DNA from 2 places in the Sphingobium sp. GW821-FHT02B05 genome. Region 1 is predicted to be linked to the other one. Evidence: riboswitches for the same ligand, from Rfam matches in the RefSeq annotation. Region 1 holds a riboswitch; the other holds the start of a gene.
The links. A riboswitch is a leader RNA that binds a small molecule or an ion and turns the genes downstream of it on or off. The one in region 1 is predicted to bind cobalamin.
Positions count from the first base shown of each region.

Region 2: linked by a shared signal. The riboswitch ahead of AC07UX_RS20115 (TonB-dependent receptor plug domain-containing protein) and the one ahead of AC07UX_RS09310 (TonB-dependent receptor plug domain-containing protein) in region 1 are both predicted to bind cobalamin.

Region 1 covers NZ_JBWKVW010000001.1:1,858,676-1,864,640, forward strand. The annotation lists gene AC07UX_RS09290 (penicillin-binding protein activator) at 1-106, shown strand, start outside; gene AC07UX_RS09295 (ABC transporter ATP-binding protein) at 133-909, opposite strand; gene AC07UX_RS09300 (FecCD family ABC transporter permease) at 903-1,901, opposite strand; gene AC07UX_RS09305 (ABC transporter substrate-binding protein) at 1,940-2,743, shown strand; gene AC07UX_RS09310 (TonB-dependent receptor plug domain-containing protein) at 2,760-4,610, opposite strand; cobalamin riboswitch at 4,781-4,996, opposite strand; gene fdhD (formate dehydrogenase accessory sulfurtransferase FdhD) at 5,059-5,865, opposite strand; gene AC07UX_RS09320 (formate dehydrogenase subunit delta) at 5,894-5,965, opposite strand, start outside.
Region 2 covers NZ_JBWKVW010000013.1:62,470-68,434, forward strand. The annotation lists gene AC07UX_RS20095 (PQQ-dependent dehydrogenase, methanol/ethanol family) at 1-549, shown strand, start outside; gene AC07UX_RS20100 (GMC family oxidoreductase) at 558-2,165, shown strand; gene AC07UX_RS20105 (TetR/AcrR family transcriptional regulator) at 2,206-2,754, shown strand; gene AC07UX_RS20110 (cobyrinic acid a,c-diamide synthase CobB) at 2,751-4,052, shown strand; cobalamin riboswitch at 4,065-4,253, shown strand; gene AC07UX_RS20115 (TonB-dependent receptor plug domain-containing protein) at 4,464-5,965, shown strand, end outside.

The sequences.
Region 1 (5,965 bases):
CCGCTTCAACCGTGCGGGCGTGGCCGAACGCGCGCTGGAGGTCGGGGAAGTCGGCGCCGGCACCATCAGCGTGATCGACCCTGCCCCGCGCAGCTTCGGCGAGTAAGACCGTCCTTCCCGCAGGGGGAGGATTTAGCGGACCCGCCCCACCGGCAGGATCAGCGGCACGTCCCCGTCCCGCTCGATCCGGGCGGTCACGCCATAGACGCGCGCCAATATGTCGGGCGTCAGCACATCCATCGGCGCGCCATCGGCGACAAGCGCGCCTCCGTCCATCAGCAGCAACCGGTCGCAATAGCGCGCGGCCATGCCAAGGTCGTGCAGCACGGTCACCACCAGCGCCCCGCCCCGCGCCTCGGCCCGCAGCAGGTCCATGACGTCGATCTGATGCCCCGGATCGAGCGCGGCCAGCGGCTCGTCCGCGATCAGCGCCCGCGCGCCCACGGCCAGCGCCCGCGCCAGCAGCACCCGCGCCCGCTCGCCACCCGACAATTCGGTCGCGAGCCGGCCTTTGAGGTGCAGCACATCGGCCCGCGCCATCGCTGCCTCGATCGCCGCCTCGTCCTCCACCGACAGGCGCGACAACGGCCCCAGATGCGGCAGTCGCCCCAGCGCCACCAGCCGCTCGACCCCCAGCGGCCAGTGCAGCGTCTGCCCCTGCGGCAGATAGGCGACGGATTTCGCCACGCTCTGCCGGTCCAGCCCGGCCACATCGCGCCCGTCGATCCGCACCTGCCCCGCTTCCGGCTTCGCCAGCCCCAGCAGCGCCCGGATCAAGGTGGACTTGCCCGCGCCATTGGGGCCGATCACGCCGACCAACCGTCCCGGCTCCAGCGTCACGCCGACATTGCGGACCGCCGCATGACGCCCCAGCCGGACCGACAATCCGTCCGCAACGATCGTCACCATAGCCGCCGCTCCCGCATCAGATGGACAAGGAAGACCGGAACGCCCAGCAACGCGGTCACGACCCCCAGTTTCAGTTCGCTGGTCGACGGGATCAGCCGCACGCCGATATCCGCCAGCGTCAGCAGCGCCGCCCCGCCCAGCACCGATGGCAGCAGCACGGCCGATGGCGAGCGGTCGGTCAACGGCCGCACCAGATGCGGCACGATCAGGCCGATGAAGCCGATCGATCCGGACACCGCCACCGCGCCGCCCACGCCGATCGCCACACCCAGCATCATGCGCAGCCGCGCGGCCGACAGGTTGACGCCCAGCGCCTGCGCGCCTTCCTCCCCCAATGTCAGCGCGTCCAGCGTCCGTCCATCCGCCAGCAGCAGGGCCGCGCCGATGATGACGCAGGGCAGCGCGATCCAGACATGGTCATAGCTGCGATTTTCCAGGCTCCCCAGCAGCCAGCTCATGATCTCCATCGCAGCGAAGGGGTTGGGCGACAGGTTGAGCGCCAAGCTGATCCCTGCCCCCGCCAGCGTCGACACGGCGATGCCGGCCAGGATCAGCGTCAGCGGGCTTTCCGCCGATCCCGACAGCAGGAACAGGGTCAGGATCGCGATCGCCCCGCCAAATATCGCCAGCAGCGGCAGCGCCAGCGGATGCAGTTCGGACAGGCCGAAATAGAGCGCGCAGACCGCCCCCAGCGCCGCCGAATTGGATGCGCCCAGCACCGATGGTTCGGCCAGCGGATTGCGCAGATAGCCCTGCAACGCTGCCCCCGCCACGCCCAGCATCGCGCCGACCAGCAGGCCCAGCAACATGCGCGGCAGGCGCAGCTCCAATATGATGGTGCGGGCGATCATGTCGCCGCCGCCGGTCACCACCGCCCAGATGCGCGCGGGGCTGATCGTCACCGCGCCCAGGAATATGGAGGCAAAGGCCGCGCCGATGACGATCAGCACCAGACCGGGGATCAACAGGGGATGATAGCGGCCTGCGCTCATGGCTTGCCTCCTTGGCCGTGCTTGATAAGGCGGTGGGGATGATCGGCCGGATGATCCTTGCGGCAACCGCCCTGTTCGCGCTCGGCGGCGCGGCGGCGCCTCCACGCCGGATCGTATCGCTCAATGTCTGCGCCGACCAGTATCTGCTTGCCCTGGCCGATCCGGGCCAGATCGCGGCGCTCAGCAGCAATGCGCGCGATCCTGCCTTGTCGGCGGCGGCGGACAAGGCGCGTGGTATTCGCATCCTGCGCCGGCCGCTGGAAGAAGTGCTGGCGATCCAGCCCGACCTGATCCTGGGCTATCCGATCGGCATGAACAGGGTCGCCGGCGCCCCGCCGGGCGACTGGCGCACGGTCGGCCTCGCCAGTGCAGAAAGCTATGGCGCGATCCTCGAACAAATTCGTCAGGTGGCCCGTGCCATCGGCCATGTCGATCGGGGTGAAGCGCTGATTGCGCGGATGAATCGCGACCTTGCCGCGCTGCGCCATCCTGGCCGGAGCAGAGTCGCCGCCTATTATCAGCGGCGCGGCTATATGACCGGCACCGGCACGTTGATCGACGATCTCATGCATCGCGTTGGCCTCACCAATCTCGCCAGCCGGCTCGGCAAGCCGATGCTGGCGCAGATATCGCTGGAGGAAATGGTCGCCGCCCGCCCCGACTGGCTGATCGTGGAAAGCGCGACCGACCGGGTGGTCGATCAGGGCACGGAAATGCTGCATCATCCAGCGCTGCGCACCATCCCGCGCATCAGCCTGCCGCAAAGCTGGACCGTGTGCGGCGGCCCAGCCTATGTGCAGGCGGCAGGGGCCATCACGGCGCGCCTGAACGCGCCGCGCTGACCCCGGCCAACGGTCATCAGAAGCGGACACGCACGCCGCCATAGGCAGCGCGGCCATAGGTGCCGTAACCATAGGCCGTCTGGTAATTCTCATCGGTCAGATTGTCGACGCGGCCATAGACTTCCAGATGCTCGCCCACGGGGAAGGATGCCCGGACGCCGGCCAGCGCATAGCCGTCCAGCCGGCGCGTGTTGGCCGCATTGTCGAAACTGTCGCCGACCATCGTGACGGTCGCCCCGGTCGCCAGGCCGAAGGGCCAGACATAATCGACCGACAGGCTCACCGCATTGGTGGCGCGGCGGGCCAGGCGATTGCCATAGGTGGCCGATCCTTCCGACCTGTCGCGCGCGTCGACATAGCTGTAGCTGCCGGTCACGGTCAGCGCGTCCACTGGCTTCAGCGCGATCGAGGCTTCCACGCCCTTGGCACGGGTGCGGTCCAGATTGGCGTAGCGGAACGTGTCGTTGTCGTAGTTGATCTGGTTGCGGGTATCGCGCTGGAATGCCGTGACCGACAGCACGGCCCGGTCACCGTCGAGGCGTTGGTCGAAGCCGATATCATAGCTTTTCGACCGTTCGGGGGTCAGCGCCGCATTGCCGCTCCAGCTATCGTAGAGCTGATAGAGCGATGGCGCCTTGAAGCCCTCGCCATAGCTCAGCCGCACATTGGTTGCGCCGCCATTGGGCGAATAATTGGCGTTCGCGCCAAAGGTGGTCGCGCCGCCGAACTGGCTATGATCGTCATGGCGCACGCCGCCGGTGACGGCCAGGCCCGTGAAGGGCTTCACGATCGCCAGTGCATAGACGCTGTCGATATTGATCTTGGCGCTGGTCGTGCCGAAGGCGTCATAATAATCATAGTCCGGCCGCTCATGCTCATAACCGAAGACCAGCCTGGCCTGATCGATGGGCGCATAGACGCCTTCATATTCGAAACGCAGATTGGTGCCGCTATAGCCATAATCGACCTCCGCGCCGCGCGCCGAATAATAGTCACGCTCGTTGCGCATCCAGGTGACGGCCGCCCGGTTGGTCAGCTTGCCGTCCAGCAGCGCGAGGTTGATGCCAGCATAGCCGACATATTGATCGGTAATGGCGACTTCAGGCGTGTCGGACAGCACATAGTCGGGCGCCGGGAAGCCATCCACGTCCAGATCTGCATGGATATAATAGCCGCGCAGGTCGAGGCTGAGATTGTCCGAGAAGGCCAGCTTCACCCGCGCATTGGCGGCGATATTCTCCGTGCCGTCCCGCTCGGTACCATTGGCGGCCGACGAAATGCCATCTGTGCGGAAATAGGCTGCGCCCACACCGCCCGACGCGATGCCGGCAGTCCCGGAAACGTCCGCCTTCGCGCTGAACGTGTCGCTATAGCCATATTCGGCCGATGCGTTGGCGCCGAAGCCTTCGGCCGGCACGCCGGTCATGATATTGACCACGCCGCCGATCGCCTGGCTGCCGTGTACCACCGAGTTGGAGCCGCGCAGCACTTCGATCCGGCGGATATTCCCGGTCAGCAGCGGGCCGAAATCATAGCCGTCGCCAATACCGCTGGGGTCGTTCACCTTCACCCCGTCGATCAGCACCAGAGTCTGCGTCGTTTCCGCACCGCGCAGCGACACGCCGGTCTGCGCGCCGACGGTACCGTTGCGGTTGAAACGCACGCCCGGCGTCGTCGCCAGCAGGTCCACTACGTCGATCGCCTGCCGCGTCTTGATCGTGTCCGCGTCGATGACCGTGATCGCCTGACCGACTTCGTCGCGCGACTGTGCGATACCCGCGGCGGTCACGACGATATCGTCGTCCGCCTGCGCAAAGGCCGGATTGGCAGCGACCAGAGCCACCAGCGAAAGTCCATATTTCAACATTGTCATTGCCCCTACAGCGTCAAAGCGACGGTGGCTGGGGCGTCCGCCCGAAAGCGGTCGGGCCTTTGGGGGGATGACGCCATATCCCGTCCGCGGCCCGATGCGGCCCCGGCCGCATGGCGTCGCTCGACGGAAAACCACCGTGCCCCGACCATCCCCTGGACCAAAGCAAGAGCGACCAAGCGCCGGCCGGTATCCTGGCTCGCGGGTCGTGGCACGATGCACGCCTTCCCGGATTGCTCCAGTGGCTGCCCCTTTTTTTTGGGGCCAGTGCATCGCGCTATCCGCTCACAGTTGCAGGGACAGCCGTGGATTAAGGCGCTTGTGACGCCCGCACCACATTCCCGATTAACCCGTTTCCGGGCACCGGCGCGATCATGTTGCAGGAAAGACATGCCTTCCCCACAGCGCGCGCCATAAGGGAAAGCCGGGACGCTGCCAAGCGCTCCTATGCTTGGCGGATGTCGCTGTGGCCCCGAAGCAACAGCGCATCGGACCGCGCCAATACGACCAGCGGCAATCCGGCAGCCTCGGCCCGCTCCGCCGCCAGCCGGGTGGGCGCGGATATGGTGACCAGCAACGGGCAATCGGCCAACACCGCCTTCTCCACCAGCTCATAGGAGCAGCGCGACGACAGCAGCGCAAAGCCGCCGTCCCAGTCCGCCGCCATCCGCGCCATTGCGCCGATCAGCTTGTCGAACGCATTGTGCCGCCCGACATCCTCCCGCGCCAGCCGGATCGCGCCGTCCGCCCCCACCCAGGCCGCCGCATGCGCCGCCCCGGTTGCGGTATTAAGCGGCTGATGATCGCGCAATGCCGCCAGTGCGCGAAAGATGGCGGCGCGGTCCGCCCGCGATGACGCTGTCACGCGCGGCAGCGGCCGGATCGCCTGCTCCAGATTCTCGATCCCGCACAGCCCGCAGGAGGAATCCGATGCGCGATGCCGAACCCGCTCCAGCAGCCCATCGGTCCGATGCGGCGGCAACGTCGCGCGGGCGATGATCCCCGCACCGGTATCATGCACGTCCACGTCCAGCAGCGTGTCGTCCCGGCTCACCAGCCGCTCGGCCAGGCTGAACCCCTGCACCAGATCCGCGATATCTCCGGGCGTCGCCATCAGCACGGCATAGCCCGCACCGTTATATTCGATCGCGACCGGCACTTCCTGCGCCAGCGGCCGGTCGATCGCCTGCGTCGCACCATCGGGCGTCAAACGATCGAATGTCAGGGAAGTGGCGGCAGGCTCATCCATCATCATGGCCTAGCGGTGGACGGCCCGTCGCTCAACCGGCGTCGCAATGGCCCGCTTCATCCACCGCGTTGAACTGCGCCGCATCGACCTTTGGCGCCGGCCG
Region 2 (5,965 bases), on a different contig from region 1:
GCCGCGCCCATGACCTACCGCGTGAAGAGCGTGCAATATGTCGCTGTCGCGGCCGGTTTCGGTGGCGGTGGCTGGGGCTATGTGCCGCGCTATTCGGCCGCCTATCGTAACGGCAATGCCAACCGCATCCTGGTGTTCAAGCTGGATGGCGGCCCGGTGCCGCGGCCCACGCCGCTGCCACCGCTGGAGCCCGCTGAGGCGCCGCCCGCGCAAAAGCCCGGCGTGACCCCTGCCATCATCGCGAAGGGACAAGGCCTCTTCTTCCAGAATTGCGCCATCTGCCACAGCAACCAGCTGCGTTCCACCGCGCCGGACCTGCGCCGGATGCAGCCGGGCACGCATGATGTCTTCAATCAGATCGTGCGCGAAGGGCTGCTGCTCCCCAACGGCATGCCACGCTGGGACGACCTGCTGAGTGAAGGCGATGTCGACGCCATCCATGCCTGGCTGATCTCCGAGCAGGGGCCGCTGCGGGAACGCGAACTCAAGCTGAAAGCTGCCGACAAGCCGATCGACGCGCCCAGCGCCGCCATCATGTCCAATTTCTAGGAACGACCATGGAAGATACCGACATCATCGTCGTAGGCGGCGGATCGGCCGGGGCTGCGATGACCGGGCGGCTGGCCGAAGCGGGCCTGTCCGTCACCCTGGTCGAGGCGGGCGGCACCGATCGGCATATGCGATCGCGCATTCCCGCGCTGACCAGCGCCATCGTGCAGAACCCGGCCTATGACTGGTGCCATCAGGTCGAACCGGACCCGTCGCTGGGCGGCCGGGCAGATATCTGGCCGGCGGGCAAGATGCTGGGCGGCGGCAGCGCGCTGAATGGCATGATGTTCATTCGTGGCCATCGCTGGGACTATGATGAATGGGCGCGACAGGGGGCGCTCGGCTGGGACTATGAGGCTGTCCTGCCCTATTTCCGGCGCATGGAGGATAATGAGCGCGGCGCCGACCAGTGGCGCGGCACCGGCGGGCCGATCGCCGTGTCGGAAGGCCGCGCGCGCTATCCGATCACCGACCAGTGGATCGCGGCGGCGCAAGCGGCGGGCATCCCCCGATCGACCGACCTGAACGGCCAGAGCGCAGAAGGCGTCGATTATGTGCAGGTGTCGCAGCGCAAAGGGGAACGCTGCTCGGCGGCGCGCGGCTATCTGCACGAACGGCGCGGCGGCAAGGCGCCCACGATCCTGCTGGAAGCGCAAGTGCTGCGCATCCTGATCGAGGATGGTCGCGCGACCGGCATCGTCTATTGGCAGGATGGCGTCGAAAAGACGCTGCGCGCGCGCCATGGGGTGGTGTTGAGCGCAGGGTCGATGAACACGCCGCGCCTGCTGATGCTGTCAGGCATCGGTCCGGCCGATCATTTGCGCGCCCATGGCGTCACGCTCGTGCGCGACCTGCCTGGCGTCGGCGCCAATCTTCAGGACCATGTCGGCACCCATGTGGTGAACGAAGTCGATGTGCGGACGCTCAACAGCGATGCGCAGGGGTTACGCGGGGCATGGCAGGTGCTGCGTTATGCGCTGGCGCGCCGTGGCGCGCTGACCACCGCGATCGGCCATGCCCAGGCTTTCGTGAAGAGCCGGCCGAACCTGCCAGCGCCCAATCTCCAGATCAGCTTCGCCGCCTTCGCCTTCGACTTTGACGAGCAGGGCCGGTTGATGCTGCGCAAGACGCCGTCCGTCTCCACTTTGGTCGGGCTGATGCGGCCGAGCCATCGCGGGCGGATCAGCTTGCGGTCGGCCGACCCGTTCGCGCCACCCAGGATCGAGCATCGCCAGCTGGGCAGCGACGATGATATCGATCAGATCGTCGAGGGGATCGGCATCGCCCGCTCTATCCTCAATGAGACAGCGATTGCGACACATATAAGGGCGGAATTGCGCCCCGGCGCGGCGCTGACCGATCCGGAGCAATTGCGCGGATATGTCCGCATGGCGTCGATTCCGCTCTATCATCCGGTCGGCACCGCGAAGATCGGCCGGGCCGACGATCCGCAGGCGGTGGTGGATGCCGATCTGGCTGTTATCGGCGTGGATGGCCTGTGGGTGGCGGACGCCTCCGTCATGCCTACCCTGCCGGCGGGCAACACCAATGCGACCGCGATCATGATCGGCGACAAGGGCGCGGACCATGTGCTGAAAAAGCTGCGCCGCAACTGAGGCGCTGGCGGCGGGCCGGCGGCTTTGCCACAAGGCGGTCATGAAACTGAGTCGTGACGCCATCGTCGATGAAGCGATCGCCCTGTTGCAGGAAGAGGGGCTGGAGGCGGTGTCGCTGCGCAATGTCGCGGCGCGGCTGGATGCGAAAGCGCCCTCGCTCGCTCGCCATGTCGGCGACAAGCAAAACCTGCTGGCATTGATGTCGACCCGCCTGTTCTTCGAGGCGGTGGACGACGTTGCCTCTGGTGGATCATGGACGGACTGGATGGTTCGCTTCGGTCAGGCCCTCTGGCGCAAGCAGCGGGCGACCCGCGATGCGGCCATGCTGATCGCCGCCGCGCCGGCCCATGTCGGTTCGATTGAAGCCATTGCCGATCATCTGGGCGCGCAGATCAGGGCAGTAGGCTTGTCCCTGGAGCGCGGGATGATGATACAGTCGGCAGTTCAGGCATTGATCACCGGTTGGACCGGCTTTGCCACCGGTCCGCAAGGGAGCGATATCGCCCGACTGGTGGAGATCGACGCCGCCGTCGATGCCAGCCTGATCGCCCTGATTGAGGGCTTTGCCGCGTCGAGCGACGATCTGTGAGGTTTGGAAAAGGGCTGATCGTCGGCGCGCCCGCATCGGGTGCCGGCAAGACGATGCTGACGATCGGCCTGCAACGGGCCTTTGCCGATCGGGGTCTGGCCGTGCAAGGTGCCAAATGCGGGCCTGATTATATCGACCCGGCCTTTCACGCGGCCGCGACCGGGCGGCCCTCGATCAATCTGGACGGCTTCGCAATGGCGCCGGCGATGCTGCGCGGGTTGGCCGCACAGGTCGCATCGACTGTCCAACTCGTTGTCGCAGAAGGCGCGATGGGCCTGTATGACGGCGCACGAGCGGAAGGCAGGTCGGGCGCGTCCGCCGATATCGCGCGCCTGCTTGGCTGGCCGATACTGCTGGTCGTCGATGCCCGTGCCGCTGCGCAGACGGTGGCAGCGGTGGCGCATGGCTGCGCGACCTTTCCGGGCGCGCCCGCCATTGCCGGCGTGATCGCCAACCGGGTGGCCAGCCCACGCCATCGCCGCATGATAGAGGATGGCTTCGCGCGGATTGGCCTGCCGCTGCTGGGCGCGATTTCGGCCGATGAGGGGCTGGTCATGCCGTCCCGCCATCTGGGTCTGGTGCAGGCCGGCGAGACGGACGAACTGGAAGCACGGATAGCAGTGATAGCGCAGCGCATAGCAACACAATGCGATCTGCACGCGATCCATGCTGCGGCCGGAGCGACGGCAGATTTCCCGGCACTCAATTCCGCCATACATCCGCCGGGTCAACGGATCGCCATCGCCCGCGATACGGCTTTCAGCTTCTTTTATCCCCATATGGCGCATTGGTGGCGATCGGCCGGGGCGGAACTGCACTTCTTCTCGCCGCTGGCGGATGAAGCGCCGCCGGCGCATTGCGATGCCTGCTGGCTGCCCGGCGGCTATCCCGAACTCCATGCCGGGCGGATCGCGGCCAATCAGCATTTCCTGACGGGCCTTCGCGCCTTTGCGCAAAATCGATCGGTTCATGGCGAATGTGGCGGTTACATGGTGCTGGGCCGCTCGCTGGAGGATGGCGATGGCGCGGTGCATGCCATGGCGGGCCTGCTGCCGATGGACAGCAGCTTCGCACAGCGGCGCAGGACATTGGGCTATCGCCGTGCCCGGCTGCGCCAGGACAGCAGCTTCGCCCCTGCCGGGCAGCCATTGCTCGGCCATGAGTTTCACTATGCCAGCATCACCGCCAGCGAAGGCGAAGCGCTGGCCGACATGGCCGATGCGGAAGGGCAGGAGATTGGCCCGGCAGGCCATCGGGTGGGCCATGTGACGGGCGGCTTCTTCCACTTGATCGCCTGATCCTACTCCATTACGGCGGCCAGTGCGTCAGGTTCCCCGCAAGGGGATCAAAAGGGAACGGGGTTCAAGACCCCGGCTGCCCCTGCAACTGTGAGCGGCGAGCCATCGAGGCACAGGCCATTGGGATCATGATCCCGAGAAGGCGCTTCGAAACGGCATGGACCCGCAAGCCAGGAGACCTGCCTGTCGCGGTCGTTCTTCGTCCGGACAGGGTGTGCCGGTCGAACGAGGATATCCTCGCGCAACGACAAGCTGACCGTGCGGACTCGCGCGGCTGGGATGTCGTGCGCATGGGCGTTCGGCATCGCTGTCGCGTCGCGTCCGCCCGGTCCTGTCAAAGACTGGGGGATGATCATGCACTGGATTTCAAAAAGCGGATTTGTCATTCTGGCGGGCCTATCGATGCCGGCCATGGCGGAGGATGCGAATGAGGTGATCGTCACGGCCCTTCGCCAGCCGCAGGCGATCGGGCAAGTGGCGTCGAGCATCACCGTGCTCGACAAGCCAGCGATCGACGCGGCGCAGGCGCTGACGGTATCGGACCTGCTGATCCGCACGCCCGGCATCAGCTTCACGCGCAATGGCGGCTATGGAACGGCGACCGCGATCCGCATCCGCGGCGCAGAGGCCGACCAGACCGTGCTGGTGATAGATGGCGTCAAACTGGCCGATCCGTCCTCGACCGGTGGCGGCTATAATTTCGCGACGCTGATGACCGGTGATATCGACCGGATCGAGATTTTGCGCGGGCCGCAGTCGATCCTGTGGGGTAGCCAGGCGATCGGCGGCGTCGTCAATGTCGTGACCGCGCACCCGCGGCGGCCGATCGAAGGCAGCTTCGATATCGAGGCGGGATCGCGCGACACCGTCAGTGCCCGCGCGGCGCTGGGCGGTCGGCAGGGCGCGCTCGATTGGCAGGTCGCAGGCAGCCGCTTCACGACGCAGGGGATTTCCGCGATAAGCCCGCGCTATGGCGCCAGGGAGAAGGACGGCTACAGCAACGGCACGCTTAATGGCCGATTGGGCGTGGCGCTGGCGCCGGGCCTGTCGGTCGATGTGCGCGGCTATTATGCCAAGGGGCGGACCGACATCGACAGTGCCGGGACCGTGCCGGACAGTCCGGAATATTCGCAGACCGAGGAGTGGATCGGTTATGCGGGCCTCAATGCCGACCTGTTCGGCGGGGCACTGCACAACCGCCTGTCCTTCAGTCGTAGCGAGACGGTGCGCGACAATATCAACCCGTCGCGCAAGCTGCGCCCGCTCAGCTTCGCGGCCAGGGGCGAAACCAACCGCTACGAATATCAGGGCGGGCTGACGATCGCGCAGGGATGGACGGCGACCTTCGGCGCGGAACGCGAAGAGCAGCGGATGCGCACCGCGTCGCCCCCCAACAGCCTGGCGACCTATCCGACCATCCGTGGGTCGGCCGATATCGACAGCCTTTATGCACAATTGAATGTCGAACCGTTGACGGGGCTGACCCTCAATGGCGGGGTGCGCTACGACCATCATTCGACCTTCGGCGGCAATACCGTCTTTGGCGCAGGCGCGGCCTGGGCGCTGGCCAAGGACAGCACGATATTGCGTGCCAGCTATGGCGAAGGGTTCAAGGCGCCGACGCTCTATCAACTCTACAGCGACTATGGGAATATGGCGCTGGTGCCGGAAAAGTCGCATGGCTGGGACGCGGGTGTCGAACAGCATCTGTTCGATCATGGCTTGATCCTGTCGGCCACCTGGTTCGACAGAAGCACCGATAATCTCATTACCTATAATGGCTGCCCGACGACCAACCGGCCGCCCCTCTGCTACGCGCCCGATACGACCACGCCGCGGCTTGGCTATTACGCCAATGTCCAGCGGAGCGAGACGCATGGACTGGAACTGGCCGGTGTCGCCCATGTCGGCCG